2 linked regions of the Siphonobacter curvatus genome follow. The protein of the gene in region 2 binds, or shares a complex with, the protein of the main gene of each other region. Links are inferred from orthologs where the notes say so. Each region holds a gene or a part of one and is shown on either strand. Other genes may lie near its edges.

What was found.
Region 1: the proteins of C5O19_RS24225 (region 2) and dnaN are in contact, whole or in part, in a cryo-EM structure (PDB 8GIZ), measured with the Escherichia coli proteins. The link is inferred for Siphonobacter curvatus from one-to-one orthologs.

Annotation. Positions count from the first base shown.
Region 1 is NZ_PTRA01000001.1:161,756-169,806, reverse strand. Bases 2,381-5,331 are described here. They hold dnaN (DNA polymerase III subunit beta), read right to left. Parts: upstream 4,443-5,331; coding sequence 3,318-4,442; downstream 2,381-3,317. Other genes in these bases: treF (alpha,alpha-trehalase TreF), read left to right, coding at 4,753-5,331; C5O19_RS00635 (thioredoxin family protein), read right to left, coding at 2,754-3,185. Also shown: rplB (50S ribosomal protein L2), read right to left, coding at 1-370; rplW (50S ribosomal protein L23), read right to left, coding at 455-742; rplD (50S ribosomal protein L4), read right to left, coding at 784-1,410; rplC (50S ribosomal protein L3), read right to left, coding at 1,463-2,080; more of treF, read left to right, coding at 5,332-6,375; C5O19_RS00615 (DEAD/DEAH box helicase), read left to right, coding at 7,901-8,051. UniProt on the Escherichia coli protein: Confers DNA tethering and processivity to DNA polymerases and other proteins. Acts as a clamp, forming a ring around DNA (a reaction catalyzed by the clamp-loading complex) which diffuses in an ATP-independent manner freely and bidirectionally along dsDNA.
Region 2 is NZ_PTRA01000008.1:134,332-142,419, reverse strand. What follows is about bases 4,974-7,961. They hold C5O19_RS24225 (DNA polymerase III subunit gamma/tau), read right to left. Parts: upstream 7,390-7,961; coding sequence 5,557-7,389; downstream 4,974-5,556. Other genes in these bases: C5O19_RS24220 (Uma2 family endonuclease), read right to left, coding at 7,530-7,961; C5O19_RS24230 (2-phosphosulfolactate phosphatase), read right to left, coding at 4,974-5,448. Also shown: C5O19_RS24255 (serine hydrolase domain-containing protein), read right to left, coding at 1-554; C5O19_RS24250 (sensor histidine kinase), read left to right, coding at 824-1,900; C5O19_RS24245 (LytR/AlgR family response regulator transcription factor), read left to right, coding at 1,905-2,615; C5O19_RS24240 (hypothetical protein), read right to left, coding at 2,714-2,962; C5O19_RS24235 (hypothetical protein), read right to left, coding at 3,735-4,661; more of C5O19_RS24230, read right to left, coding at 4,744-4,973; more of C5O19_RS24220, read right to left, coding at 7,962-8,088. UniProt on the Escherichia coli protein: Part of the beta sliding clamp loading complex, which hydrolyzes ATP to load the beta clamp onto primed DNA to form the DNA replication pre-initiation complex.

The sequences.
Region 1 (8,051 bases), on a different replicon or contig from region 2:
GAGCTACGCCTTCACCAGCTACAATCGTCTGACCTACGGTCAAACCTTGGGGAGCGATGATATAGCGTTTTTCGCCATCTGCGTATTGAACTAACGCAATACGAGCCGAACGGTTAGGATCGTACTCGATCGTTTTTACTTCTGCTGAAACGCCTTGTTTATCGCGTTTGAAATCGATAATCCGGTATTTACGCTTGTGTCCACCACCGATGTAACGCATCGCACGGCGACCCTGATCGTTACGACCACCTGATTTTTTCAGAGGCTCTAAGAGGCTCTTCTCAGGTTTGCTAGCCGTAATTTCGTTAAACGTCGGGGCCGAACGAAAGCGGGTTCCCGGCGTAACAGGCTTCAACTTCTTGATTGCCATTGGATTAATTGCTACGGTCAGGCTATGTCCTCCACTGCCAGCCTAACCTGTTCAAAACGCATCCTGGAGGAGGGGGATGTTGAATTAAATGCCTTGATAGAAATCGATTACTTCACCTTCGGCAACAGTAACGATCGCTCTCTTCTTGGTGGAAGTAAAGCCAGCCGTGATTTTGGTACGCGTGCTGCGAGATTTTTTCTTCCCGATTTGACGAACCGTATTCACTGACTCAACCTTCACACCGTACATTTTTTCGATGGCCTTCTTAATCTCGACCTTGTTGGCCGTAAGAGCCACTTCGAAGCCGTACTTTCCTTGCTCGTTCTGAGCCGTTGACTTTTCAGTCAGGAGCGGGCGAATGATGATGCTCATAATCTTTTGTCGTTAATCTCCAGGCCTTTCGGACCAACGGATTAGTTCAATAATGCTTCGATTTTCTCTAACGCTCCTTCAGCAATGATCAAACGATCGGCATTCAGTAAAGCGTAGGTAGTCAACTGATCTGCGGGCAGCACGTTGGCTTTGGGCAGATTCCGAGCTGACAGGAATACATTGTTGTCAGCCGTCGGCAGAACCAGCAGGGTTTTCGTTTCACCCGCCTGGAAGGCGTTCAGAACCGAAATGTATTGCTTGGTCTTAGGAGAATCGAAAGTGAAGTTTTCGACAACGGTTACTACGCCGTCTTTTGCTTTAGAAGCCAAAGCTGATTTACGAGCCAGGCTTTTCACTTTCTTATTCAGTTTGAAGGAGTAATCGCGGGGCTTAGGACCAAACACGCGAGCACCACCTTTGAAAATGTTAGCTTTGAAAGAACCGTGACGAGCTCCGCCGGTACCCTTCTGACGCATCAGTTTACGGGTTGAGCGGGCTACTTCCCAACGTTCTTTAGCTTTGTGCGTACCCTGACGCTGATTAGCCAAGTATTGCTTTACGTCGAGCCACATTACGTGCTCGTTAGGCTCAATTGCAAACACGTCCTCAGACAGTGTTACTTTCTTCGCCGTTTCTTGGCCTTGAATATTAAATACGGACAGTTCCATTTCTTGTCAAGTGCTACGTTGAGTAGAAGCAAGTGTGAAGACTCACACGAACCTATTTCTCAAGAATTACAAATGAATTTTTGGCACCCGGAACTGAACCGCTGATCACGATCAGGTTTTGCTCAGGATACACTTTAAGTACTTGCAGGTTTTGGATTTTAACGCGGTTGTTACCCATCCGACCTGCCATGCGAAGGCCTTTGAATACCCGTGAAGGGAAAGAACAGGCACCAATCGAACCCGGGTGACGCTGACGGTTGTGCTGACCGTGCGTTTGACCGCCTACCCCACCGAAACCGTGACGTTTCACAACGCCTTGGAAACCACGACCTTTAGCCGTACCGATTGCATCGATGAATTCACCTTCAGCAAACAGCGTAGAATCGATCGTATCGCCTAAATTCAGTGATTGTTCAAAAGTTTTGAACTCTACTAACTTCCGCTTGGGAGTTGTACCGGCCTTTTTGAAGTGACCAGCCAGCGGCTTGGAAGTGTTTTTCTCTTTTTTCTCGCCGAAACCTAACTGAACAGCTTGGTAGCCATCCGTTTCGACGGTCTTTACTTGCGTCACGACGCAGGGACCGGCTTCAATCAGCGTACAAGCTACGGCGGTGCCGTCAGCGTTGTAGAGGCTGGTCATGCCAATTTTCTTCCCAATAATACCAGACATCTTCTTGATTTTTAATTGGTTATCAGCTCTCCCACCTGGGGGCCTCAGAAAACGGACTGCAAAAGTAGTGCTTTTTCTGCTGTTTACCGTATCAAGACAGAAATTCCCTGAAAAATTTTGAAAACCAGTAACGTACCGAGAAGGAAAGCGGAGAGGAGACTTGCGGGGCGTACCAGATGGGCTAAAAAAAAGCCTGTACGCATCCAAAATCCCGAGATACGGGAAGAAGCATCCTGTCAGCTTACTACTCAACTCCATTGCACCTGGGCATTCAAGTACTGGAGTCAGTAACAGTTCTGACGTTCAAAACCGGGTAAAACCGAAATTGACGTGGCAACCGAACAAATAAACTCAGTGGTCTGATAATCAGAGGTTCATACAGTTCTGCCAACCATATTGAACAGCGACCTTTTGTTCGATCTTTAAACAGAGTTGCAAAATAAGCGGTTTTCTATTTGATAAACAAGTGTTTAGGAAAAGTTTTTGTAAATTTTTCTTGACACTGTAAGAGTCTGCCTTAGCTGGTTTACAATGGGCTAGTAGCTGTTGCCGTGAAGCATCGATTATCAGGTTCTAATCTGCGTGATAACTCGCTTCTTAAATTGTATTTTTTCCATAAAAAAGAGTCGGCAAGTTTCCTTACCGACTCCTCTACCTATGTACTAGTAGTTTATTACTGCTCAATGGCTTCGTTTGCAAAGGCAATCAATTGCTCGGGCGTTTTGGCTCCTGCTTCTTTTAGTACCACTTCTCCCTCGTAATCAATGAAAAACAGCGTTGGAAAACCTTCTACGGGATAGCGATCAATCAGCTTCAATCCCTCTCCCGCTTCCATATCCAGTTTCACGTTGATAAACTTGCTGTTATACAAATCCCCTACCAGTTTGTTCGGAAACGATTTGGTTTGCATCCACTTGCAGGGACCACACCAGGTTGTATAGGCATCGAGGAAAATCATTTTGTTTTCAGCTTTGGCTTTCGCTAAGGCCTGTTTCCACGTACCGTGAAAAAACTGGATTCCCTCTTTTTTAGGCTCATCCGAAGCATTGGTCTGAAAGGTCAGTCCAGTCAGTAGCAGGACTACTACGAGTCGAAGTGTTTTCATCGTGTTAAACAAGAAGGGATTTATCAGAATCAATAACGTGAAGTTCGTTGTGAAAAGTCTTTTATCCAACGAATTAACAAATAAAAAGAGCCTTCTTTCGAAAGGCTCTTTTTATTTCATCTTTAAAAATCTTTAGGCATACGTATTAAGCATGACCGGCATCACCAGCATCAAAATGTCTTCGTTTTCGTCCTGATCGTTGGGGACCAGGATACCCGCCCGGTTGGGAGCAGACAAACGTAACTGCAATTGATTGGAACTGAGGTTATTCAGCATTTCGATCAGGAATTTCGCGTTGAAACCAATCTCCAGATCATCACCACTATAGTCACAAACCAAACGCTCGGATGCCTCATTGGAGTAATCCAGATCCTCCGCTGAAATCACGAGTTCGTCCTGCGAAATTCGCAGTCGAATCTGATGAGTCGTTTTATTGGCGTAGATAGAAATCCGACGCAGCGAACTCAGCAATTCGAGTCGATTAATCGTTAAGATATTCGGATTGTTGACGGGAATCGCGTTTTCATAATCCGGGAAACGCTCGTCGATCAATCGGCAAATCATCTTGATGTTACCGAAGGTAAAGAACGCGTTCGACTGGCTAAAATCCGCCTTTACGGTTGTGTCATCCGAAGGCAGGGAAGATTTTAGCAGGTTCAGTGCTTTCCGGGGAATGATCATGGTACTGGTATTGGCCGAACGCAGATCCTGCCGACGATACCGTACCAGCCGGTGTCCGTCCGTGGCGACGAAGGTCGCATTGCTTTCCCCCAGTTGAAGATACATCCCTGTCATGTTGGGCCGTAAATCATCGGTACTGGCTGCGAAGCTCGTATTCGCGATGGCTTTACCCAACACTTCTGCCGCTACCTCAATCGATAAGGTTTTGTTAACTGCCGGAACTTTCGGGAAGTCAATTGGATTCTCACCGGAAAGTTTGTACCGACCGTTCTCGGAGACGATTTCAGTACCGAACGTTTCGGCATCAATTTTGAAGGTAATGGGTTGTTCGGGTAAACCCCGCAACGTATCGAGGAGCAATTTAGCCGGTACAGCGATGGAACCTTTATCTGAAGATTCGACCTCTATTTCGGTAATCATAACCGTCTGCAAATCAGAGGCCGTTACCGTTAGTAGACTCCCTTCGAGTTGGAACAGGAAGTTTTCCAGAATCGGAACAATCGGATTGGACGCTACGACTCCGTTGATAGCCGCCAGTTGTTTCAACAATGCCGAAGACGAGACGATAAATTTCATTGACTATCAGAAGTTTAAACGAGTTTAAACAATGTATTTTTCGGATACCCGAAAATATAATTTAGAGGGCGAAAGTACAACATTTTATCACAAGGTGTAAGATTTATTTACCAAGAGCTAAAACTTTACGTACGTTTCTACTTCAGCTAACTATACTTCTTTTAGATATGAATCTTAGCTCTAGCTTCGTTACATACATAAATAGGTGATATTTGCCCACTTTTAGGGGCACTGTAGAGCTTTCTCTACTTTTATTGCCCTGATACTCAGAAACGTTTCTAAAAACCCTTAAGCATTATTATTTAGCTCTATGCCCTTTATACTTCGTTCATGTGTTCTATCTATTCTAGCAATTCCCTTGTTACTACTTGCCTGTACACCGGCCGAACTTCAGACTCCCCCGAGTCCTGATGTAGAATTTGGACAACTCTTTGTAGATGTCCAGATGAAGGAGCTATTCCCGGACTCCAAGACCTTTGCCGACGCGGAGCCACTCATTCCTGCCAAGCAGATTTTAAGGGCTTATGAAGAACAGAAAGATAAAGAAGGGTTCGACTTAAGGGCATTTGTTAACGAGTATTTCCGCTTCCCGGATGCTCCTAATAATCACTTTGTTTCGGATACGTCTTTGTCGCCTGAGGCTCATATCAACGCCTTGTGGCCGATCCTGACTCGGAAGCCTACGGGTGAAGTGAAGGGCTCTCTGCTGGCATTACCCCGTAGCTATGTCGTACCCGGGGGTCGTTTCGGAGAGATTTACTACTGGGATAGCTACTTCACGATGCTAGGGTTACAGGAAGCAGGTGAAGATTCTCTCATTGAAGGGATGGTTTCTAACTTCGCTCACCTCATTCGGTATCAGGGGCATGTTCCTAACGGCAACCGGAGTTACTACCTGAGTCGCTCGCAGCCACCGTACTTTTCGTTGATGGTTCGATTGCTGGCCGAAACCCGCAATAATGATCAGATCATCGCTCAGTACTTGCCCGAGTTACTGAAAGAATACTATTTCTGGATGGGGGCTACCAACGAGGATGACATGAAAAAGACGGGTGATCTTAAACCGGGTGAAGCATACCGACGCGTGGTTCGTCTACCGGGTAACTATCAGTTAAATCGGTATTACGATGATAGTGATACGCCTCGTCCGGAAGCCTATAAGGAAGACGTAGCCATCGCCCAACACACCGGCCGCAAAGCCGAAGAAGTATACCGCGACATTCGGGCGGGTGCTGAATCAGGCTGGGACTTTACCGCTCGCTGGTTCCGGGACGGCAAGACGATGGGAACGATTCATACGACGGATATTATTCCGGTGGATTTGAACTGTCTGTTGTACGAACTGGAAATGACGTTGGCAGAAGGTTATACACTGATCAATGATCAGGCTCATAGCCAAAGCTTCAAAAACCTGGCTGAAAAGCGTAAGAAGGCTATTCAGCAGTTTTGCTGGAATAAGGAAGACGGATTTTACCACGATTACGATTTCAAAGAAGCCAAACAAACACCCATTGCCTCCCTGGCAGCAGTGTATCCCCTATTCTTTAATATTGCTACGGAAGATCAGGCAAGATTAGTAGCAAAGCGATTAAAAGATGATTTCCTGAAACCGGGTGGGCTTACTACTACCTTGGTTCAAACCGGACAGCAATGGGATGCTCCCAATGGCTGGGCTCCTCTGCACTGGATGGCTATTCAGGGCTTGCGGAATTATAAAGAAATGGACTTAGCCCAAGAAATCCGGGATATCTGGGTGGAAGAAAACGTTCGGGTTTACAAAGCCACGGGCCGTATGGTAGAAAAATATAATGTGTACGACACTTCCTTGCTCGGCGGCGGCGGTGAATATCCGCTGCAAGATGGCTTTGGCTGGACGAATGGCGTACTTCTAAAGCTACTGGCAGAAGAGAAGAAGACTGAACATAAGCAGTAAAAAAAGCGAGGGCCGTATCTGATTTTACAGATACGGCCCTTTTTTTAATTCGTCAGGTGATGAAAGATTTCCCAATTCATTTGCGGTTTTAGATCGGGTTCCGTTTGTAGTACGGTCAATACTTCATTGAAAAATGCGTGATGATTGGCCCGATTCGAGAACATTATCAGCAAGACGTCTTTTTCAGGAATACGGATAACTACATTACTGAAACCGCTGGTTGTGCCGCTGTGGAATAACTCGATGGGAGATGTTCTTCGAATAAACCAGCCTAAACCGTATCCTGAACCGGGTAACTCCGGAAACGTAAAAGCTATCGTCTGCAATTTTTTGATTAAGTCTAAGGGCTTGCCCTGCTGTAAGGCCTGATGCTAGCGAAAGTAATCGGCCAGCGAGGTATACACACAGCCATCTCCCCGGGTAGCACTCGTCAGACTCTGATCGGATTCTTGCGTATTTCCTTCGTCCGTGACGGTATAACCCAAAGCCCGATGCGGATACGCTTTCCCAGCTTCGTATACAAACGTTTCTTTTAGGCCCAGGGGCAGAAACAGTCGTTCTTTCATGAACTTCCCATAAGCCTGACCGGACACCCGTTGAACCACCATGGCCAGTAAACAGAATCCTGAATTACTGTATCGAAATTGAGTCCCCGCTTTAAAGTACGTTTGCGTTTGATCCTGCAATAATTTAACTACATCTTCATCCAGAATCTGACGGTGCCAAGTACTGTCCATCAACTCTTCATAATCCCGAATACCTGAGGTATGCGTCAGTAAATGTTGCAGGGTAATGTGCAAAGATAGCTCCGTACGAAATTCCGGGAAAAACTGACTTAAAGGATCCGTTAGTTTTAGTTTTCCCTCTTCTTCCAGCAGCAACACGCCCATGGCAGTAAACTGCTTAGAGACGGAAGCCATGCGAAATCTGGTTCGCAAACTGATTTTCTCCCGCGTATTCACTTGAGCCCTCCCAGCCGTTCCCGCATACACAATATTCCCCTTATGTATTACGCCGATGCTTACGCCCGGCCCGTTGCCCAGAATCTGGCGAGCCAATAACTGATCCAGCCGTGTAATAAGAGACTAAGCCTGTACGCTATTACTTACTAAGCTTAGAAACAGCCACATTCGAACTACGCTTTGTTTTAGAGTATTCATTGTTAAGGAAAGAATTATCTAGCCCTTTAGGATCTATTTCATCGGATCAGGTTGAATTATTCTCAAAAGAATAAAACTGGCAATGAACGTAAAAAACAGGAAGTTTTGAAAGGTTTTTATGCCTTTGTATTTGGCTAAACTTAAGCATTGAAAAATTAGGTTTTTTCAATGCCAATCATAAAATTGCCGTTCGTTTGCCTTTAAATTAATTTGGATTGAGAACCGTTTTGCTTCATTTCCGCAAAACTGAATCCGTTCCCCTTCCAAAAATTGCATCATTCCGTACCTCGATTCCTATTCCCTTAAACTCACGTTTTGGGATAGGTATACACGAATTGATCAGCGGACCTTCCCGCTTTAAACTTATGAAAGTTGCTACCTCCCAACCGTTTTGTCTCATCTACTCGCTCTATCAGCACGAGTACCTAGGCTATCTTTGGGAACCGTTTATTGTCCAGCTGAATGATCGCGGTGAACTTACCCTTCTGCATCAATCCATTTCCTCCAAGAATATCA
Region 2 (8,088 bases):
TTCAAGAAGTTTTCTTTCGCGTAAAACTTCCCCTGAGGATCAAAATAGCTTTTCAAAAATTCTCCCAGTGGGGTAGGGTGATCTCCTCCGTAGAAATACGTACTGTCGTAAATGGGTGTTCGGTCGGTAATACCTGACGTATGCGTACCCAGGTTGCGGAGCGTAATCTTCTGCGTAGGATAATAAGGATTAATAACTTTGAAAGGCAGATAAGTATTAATATCCTCATCTAAAGACAGCTTTTTATCTTCGATTGCCTTCATCATACAAACGCCGGTGAACGTTTTGCTGATCGAAGCGAGGTTAATAACCGTATGCGGCGTAAAAGGTGTCTTTTTTTCAAGATCGGCATATCCATAGCCCTTCATCCATACTACTTTTCTGTGAATGATGATGGCAGCAGCCAGACCAACTGTCCCGGATTCCTTTCTCTTTTTTTCGAGCAGTGAATCCAACTCATGAGCCGTCCATGGAGAACTTGAAATTTGGCCCGTTCCGGGCACAAAAGACAGCAGAAAAAGTACTGAGCTGAGGATCAATCGAAAGGACTTCATGGGGTAATTCGAAGATTTCATTTCTTTTCACAGAAGCTAGCGTAGGTAGGAAACCGTTTACCTGGTGGCCATCCAACCTATTGCTGACAAAGAAAACACGGAGAGCGTATTAAAAATCGCTGTACTTATAGACGATGACTAAACGACGACGAATAACCCTCAATGGTTGATAGAAGCACACCGACGTTACTTTTCCCGCATACATCGTCGCTTATTTTCTGTTGAACGCCGAAAGCTGATTGCTATATTCGAGTAACTTACTTTTGGGCATGTCGCTACTGGATAAAATCATTGCGTATAGTTCGTCGCACCGATTGCTGAGCCATATCGTATTCTGGCTGTTAGTTGCTGTTATCTTCCTCAATCGTTACGATATCGAGGAGTTTGAGGAGCTTGATAAAATTCTTTATCGGCATTGTTACTACATAACGGTTACCATGATTGCCTCCTATTTCGTAGCCTATCTTATCATTCCTCAGTTACTTAATCCGGATCGTTATTACATGATCCCTCTTTTATTCCTTGCGGGAAGCTATCTAATTTCAGTACTATCCCGGATAGCCGTCATTTATTTAGTCGAACCGTTGATTAGGACACCTCCTTTTAAGCAGGAATCTATCGGGGAGATTATGACGGATATTCCGAAGCTGGTTATGCATTATTTCGCATTGTCTTTTTCCATGGCCTGGATTTTCGCTTTTGCCAAGTTAATGAAGGATCAGTACATCGGGCAAAAGCGACGTTTAGTGTTAGAAAAGGAAAAAGCTCAGGCCGAATTATACGCCTTGAAAGCACAGCTTAATCCTCATTTTCTTTTCAATACGCTTAATAATATTTATTCCTTATCTCTGATTAATTCGCCCGTAACTTCTCAATCCATTGCAGACCTTTCCGGAATACTAGATCATGTACTGTATCGCTGCAATCAGCCATTTGTACCCATTTCCGGAGAGATTAATCTTATTAAAAATTACCTTGCTCTGGAAAAATTAAGGTATGATGAGCGGCTTCGGATCAACTTTACTCATTATATCGACCAAGATGCCCGTATTACACCGCTGATCCTGTTATCTCTGGTTGAAAATGCATTTAAGCATGGCACAAGCGATGACCTAGAAAATCCGGTAATTGATATTGCACTTGATCTCAGCGATCAAATCTTTCGTTTCAAAATTACCAATGATTTTGTAGCGGAGCCGGGCCAAACTTACGGTGATCGAATTGGACTGGCGAATATTCGGAAGCAGTTGACGTTAGTCTATAAGGATGACCATAGCCTGCTGGTTTCAGCCGAGCATAATCACTTCGACGTTACGCTACAAATCAATTTGAGGAACTATTGCTAAGCCTATGAAAGTACGATGTCTTCTGGTGGATGACGAACCCTTGGCCATCAACCTAATCAAAAACCACTTATCTCATCTGGATAGCTTTGAAGTAGTAGCCAGCTGTCCCAATGCGGTTAAAGCCCTGGAGGTACTTCGGTCAACACCCGTGGATCTTTTGTTCTTGGACATTAATATGCCTAAACTTACGGGACTGGAGTTTCTCCGAGCCTTAAAAAATCCGCCTGCCGTGATTATTACGACTGCCTATCGGGAATATGCACTGGACGGATATGACCTGGATGTAGTGGACTATTTGCTAAAACCTATCACTTTCAATCGATTCATCAACGCAATAGACCGTTACCTGAGACGTATAGCAGTGGTCAATCCGGTTGAATCCGTAGCCAGTCAGTCATTTTTGCATGTACGTGCTGCGGGTAAAATCCACCGTTTGCCCTTAGATCAGATTCTGTTCATTGAAAGTGTTAAGGATTATTTAGTCTTTCACATGCCCGATCATACCATCACGGCCAAGTACAAAATTGGGGCCATGGAATCAGAAATAAAGAGTAGGTCTTTTTTACGGGTACATCGATCGTTTATCATCAACACCGATAAGATCAGTTCTTATACCGCCAGCGAGATTCAACTGGGGAAAATCGAGATTCCGATTGGGGCAAGCTATAAGGAATACGTGTATAAATTACTGGAAAGTAGCAAGCTTAATTCTTAGCAATCGAACTAACCTTCATCAGAGTTGATAGGGGCAAGTTTCTTTTACAAATAGCGTAGTTTTAAGCGGTACTCATCAAGGATAACCGTATCGCTTCCTCATACAGAAATAAGTTCATCCTGATGAAATACGCCACTTTGCCAATTACCCTGTAAGTCATTCCAGCCACAACGAACCATTCCTTTAAATACGCGGGGACGAGGCGTCATTTCAATACTGCTAAGATCCCTCGTTTCAATGAGTTCCCGGTCCATATCCTGATCCATGCGGTTTTCTAATACTTCCCGGATTATATCCAGCTCTTTAGACCATTTTACCTTTTCGCCTACTTCGAATTTGCGTATCATAACGAGTTACGTTTATCTGTAAATCTGCTTAGACGATCTTGTAAATGCTAGCTAAAAAGGACGACCACCTTATCGCTTACGCATTCCATTTATCGAGAAAATTTATCCATTTATCGGGCAAATAATACCAAATAACGAATAGTAACAATATTTTTTAGCCTCCATGCGTGCTTTGTTAGGTAATCCGTATTCGTCCTGCCCTCTTAGAAACGGTTACCATTCAGTATTGACTCTGTTTCTGTAAAAGTAAATAACTGATATTCATTATTCCCAGCCGCTACGGGAAATGAATTAACCCCACCTTTAATACGTATAGACTTTGTCTGTTTTATACGGGCAAAATCTGTAGCTCTATTTCCGTTATGAAAAAGATTATTTATTTACTGCTTATGGCTATTGTCCTGGGAGTAATCGGCGGCTTACTCGAAAGTCATACACAAACACATGCCTCTTCACCAGGGGCCCATACCTCCCGTTAGAAGAGGTGTCATCGTTGGAAAGGATCGCGGCTGGAGTCACATACGACTTCCACGCCGTCCAAGATGCTTTGCAATAAAAAAACCGTCCGGCAAGGCCAAACGGTTTTTCAAGAATTAACCCACACCTTTAACTTAATCGGTGAATGACAAAGTTAGGGAGAGAATAGCCTGAAAACAGGATTATTCCTCCCTATTTTCATTTTATTACCATTTGTTAGTAAAAAAGAGTATTTTTTTGAATATATTTTCCTATTAACCTTCTAACTAGGGCTTTTCTTTTACAAAATTCTCCTCTAGTCCAAGCCCAGTACAACCTGATATTTTTTCTTTCCTGCTTCTCTTAACGTTAGGGTTAAAAAGTCGGTATAACTCGACATACTGAATTCCTGAAATTTTTCACCCGAGAATTCATCACTTTGCCAGCCATCCAGGCACGTTTTCATTTGCTGTATATATTCTTTGTGGACTTGCAAAGCCTGTTCTTTCGTAGGAAATTCTGCCAGAATCGTTTGATACTTCATTTTTTCCTGTTCGGTTTCCAATAAAATTTCGGAAGGCTTTCCGGGTAGAAAGGCAAAGGCGGTCTGGTAATGTTCCGTTATGCCCGCTTTCTTATCCGTACGAGTTTTCTTTCCTTTAATCCGCGAAAAATGATCTTGGTGCTGGGCTAGCAAAAAGTGAATCCGATCACAGAAACTCGCCGTTTCTGCGGGTAAGACAGATTCCGACGGAAGCAGGTATTTTCGGATCAGATAATCTCCCGTCTGGTTCGGATCGGTTGAGGAGATTCGCAACGTGTACGTACCAGACGCGGGTACTGTATATTTCAGTTTCTGGATACTAAAGCCCGGAAACTCTTCATGATCCGTTTGAGTCGTTACTTGTTTATCGGGCGTTTCCAGGGAAAAGGAAACGCGGTACCAATCCGAAGCTACTTCCAGCCGTACTTCCTCTCCGGCGTTTAGGGTCAGGGTATAGGAATCCGCGTAGCGTTTCTCAGCATCTGCTGCATCTGTTTTACTCAAAGTGCCTTTCACTACATCATACGCAAACGCCTGCCCAGCCTGCAAGGGATGAGCATCCAGAGCGGTTTGCGAAGCGGCAGGAGCCTTTACGGTTACCGTTCCTTTCTTACGGACCGGCTTACGTTTTTTTACTTGCTGAGCAAAGCTGGTAAAGGCTAGTAAGCTCAATACTAATAATAAAAAGGATTTTCTCATACACGACAGGAGAAGGGGTTTGAAACAAGAACGCAGACAGAAGCTAGCTTCTGTCTGCGTCCGGTATAAAAAAATAAGAATACTACATCCGTACCAGTTGATTGCCCCGTAAAACCGGCAGGACATCATACAAGTCATGTTGTAGACAATACGAAATGTCTTTGTGAATGCCTAATCGGTGCAGGCGGCGTACGTGGGAAGAATTAGCGACAAAGCCCAGTAAATCATTTTGAGCTCCTACGTACAAGCGTTGAGCCATCATAGCGGCGTCTTCGGAAATCATGAAGTCATTCTGCAACCGATTCACCAACGCTCCGGCAAACAGGGTATCTTCCAGGTTGGGTTTGCCTTTCCAGCCCGCACATAGCACCAGCACGTCGTACTGCTGCGTTCGCAGATAGGCTGCTAATGCTTCCAGGTTCAGAAATGACCCAATCATCACTTTCACTGCAGCCCGCGACTTAGTAATAGCCAGCGTACCATTTGTAGTGGTTACGGCAATGGTCGAACCGACAAACTTTTCGTTCATGTAACTGAAGGGAGAGTTATCCAGATCGAAACCATCGGGAGTCATGCCGTTGCGTTCTGCAGCGGCGTAGTAGCCCTGATCGCGTAGTTTAACACACTCATCGATACTCGCCACTGGAATAATCGATTGTACGCCATATGCGAAGCCAGTAACCATACAGGAAGTGGCCCGAAAAATATCCACAACCACAACAATAGCATTATCAATTTTGTGCTGATACAGCAACTCGGGAGTCAGGCAGACGTCTATTTGTTTCATTCGTGATGGGCCACGCGGAGTCATCTACTCCAATTCGCGGCGGCAAAGATACTGAATGTTAGGAGGGAAGCGGTACATCTGGCTAACAATACCGGGATTAACCAGACTTTACCAGTCGAAATCCAATCCCAGACTATTTTTTAATTCGAGCAGAGCGGGATTTTTCTCAGCGAGATAATTAAATTTTTCGGCCTGCGTATAGGGCTGACGACTCGTTTGATGTTCAACCAGAAAGCCGTGAATTTGAATTTGACCGTTCTTTAGCGTCTGCCGCAGGTACGTCAGCAAGTCCGTTTTCAAATCGCTGAGTAGTTCCAGTTGTACCGGATTGTCCAGCCCTAACTGAATAACGTGCCCTTCCAGGGTGAAAACACGATCCAGCATAACCACTTCCGTCATCGAGCCTTTTCCCCGACGAATTTCTACGAATTCTGCCCAGGCCTTGTGGAGGTCTTCTTCCGTATACGGCTGTCGAAGTTGAATAATGGCCTCTTTCTGTTCCGAAGAAGCTTCTGATTTCTCCTCGAAATTATTCAGGTCAATGGTCACCTTCAACCGGGAACTACCGTTCATCGCTTTGACTGGGCGAGCAGGCGGTGGAGGCGTAACCGGCTCCGCAGGCACTTCTGCCACCACGGGTGGAGCTATTACGGGAGCAACCACAGGGGTTGGCTCAGGTGCAGGCGTTTCTGCTACGACAGCAGGAAGGACCGGCGTAACAACCGGGGGAGGAGTAACGGCCGTTTGGCTAACTACGGGTGACGTTACGGGTTCAGTTGACTTTTTTTTTTCGGCTTCTTCCGTATCGGACTGCGTAGGCAACCCGGCCAGATTGAGTACGGAAGGCAGGTGAGCCATCTTCGAAAGCGTAATCTCAACGTGCAGCCGTTGCTGTTTCGCCTGTTTGTAATTGATGTCGCACTGACTGCCCAGGCTCATCGCCGATAGTAGGAACGACAGCGAGGTTTTCGCCGATTGTTCGAGGTAACGATTCTGGACCGATTCAGAAACTTGTAATAAGCGTACCGTCGATGGATCTTTACAGACCATCAGATTTCGGAAATGCTCGATTAACCCGACCACAAACTGGTGTCCGTCGAAGCCTTTTCGCAGAATTTCGTCGAACAGGAGCCAGGTCTGGGGTACACTTCCTGCCAACAAAGCATCAGTCAGGCGGAAGTAATAATCGTAGTCCAGAATGTGCAGGTTATTCAATACATCGTGGTAATGAATCTGACCATCCTTAGAAAAGGTAACGTTCAAATCGAACATCGACAAAGCGTCCCTTAACCCACCGTCGGCTTTCTGAGCGATCAGCTCCAGAGCATCGTACTCCGCTATAATGTCTTCTTGCTGAGCGATCGAGGCCAAGTGATCGGCCATATCCTTGATCTGAATCCGGTTGAAATCAAAAATCTGACAACGACTCAGAATCGTGGGCAGAATTTTGTGTTTCTCCGTCGTCGCCAGAATGAAAATGGCGTAGCTCGGCGGCTCTTCCAACGTTTTTAGAAACGCATTAAAGGCACTCGTCGAAAGCATGTGTACCTCGTCAATGATGTACACTTTTTTACTACCCATCTGGGGCGGATAGCGTACCTGATCGATCAGGTTCCGAATGTCTTCGACGGAGTTGTTGGAGGCCGCATCCAATTCGTGTACGTTCAGCGAAGCATTGTTCTGAAACGCCACGCAGTTTTCACATTCCCCGCAGGGTTCTACGTGATCGTCCAGACGAAGGCAATTGATCGTTTTTGCCAGAATACGGGCACAGGTCGTCTTGCCTACGCCCCGTGGACCGCAAAACAAAAAGGCCTGAGCCAGGTGATGGGTTCGAATGGCGTTTTTGAGCGTCGTTGTAATGTGCGACTGTCCCACTACCGAATCGAATGTCACCGGACGATACTTCCGTGCCGAAACCACAAACTGCTTATCTTCCATGCCGTGAAGTTACGAACGGATTTTCGTTTGTCCTTCGGGAAAGGGCCAGCTTGTTCCTCAAAAAAAGCGGCGACAAGGCTCCGTTTTTTGCGAAGATTTGCCGCCGTCCTTCTGTTCCTCAAAGCGTTACGAAAAAAGGATTACCGGATCGTAAATTCTTCTTCCGGTAAATTTTCAATCTGGTTGTACACGTCATCGATCAGCAGATACGCATCAATCGATTGCAGGTGCACCATATCCGAACCGTGCTCAGCCTGTAGTACCAGAGCCCAGTGCTGCGACTCATTTTTTCGCCATAGCTCGGCATAGATGCGACGGGAATCCACCACCAGATATTCCTGCAGACTTTCGAGACTCCGGTAGTTTTCAAACTTACTCCCCCGGTCGTAATTACTACTACCCGCCGAAGAAACTTCAATCAATACCGTCGGGTTCAGCAGCGTATCGACCTGATCGTCCGAAAATTGGGGTTCACCCGCCGTAATGGCCAAATCGGGATACGTGTAGAAATTCTTGTCGGCTACGAAAACTCGCTGATCGTCCGTGAAACAATGCCCGCTTCCCCGTTCGCTTAACTGCTCTTGGATAGCCCGGCTCAGGTTGGCCTGAATGGCATCGTGTACGCTAACGGTGTCGGCCACTCGCTCATTCAAACTACTCATGGCCAGGAGCTGGCCGTTGAAATACTCGCTTCGTACG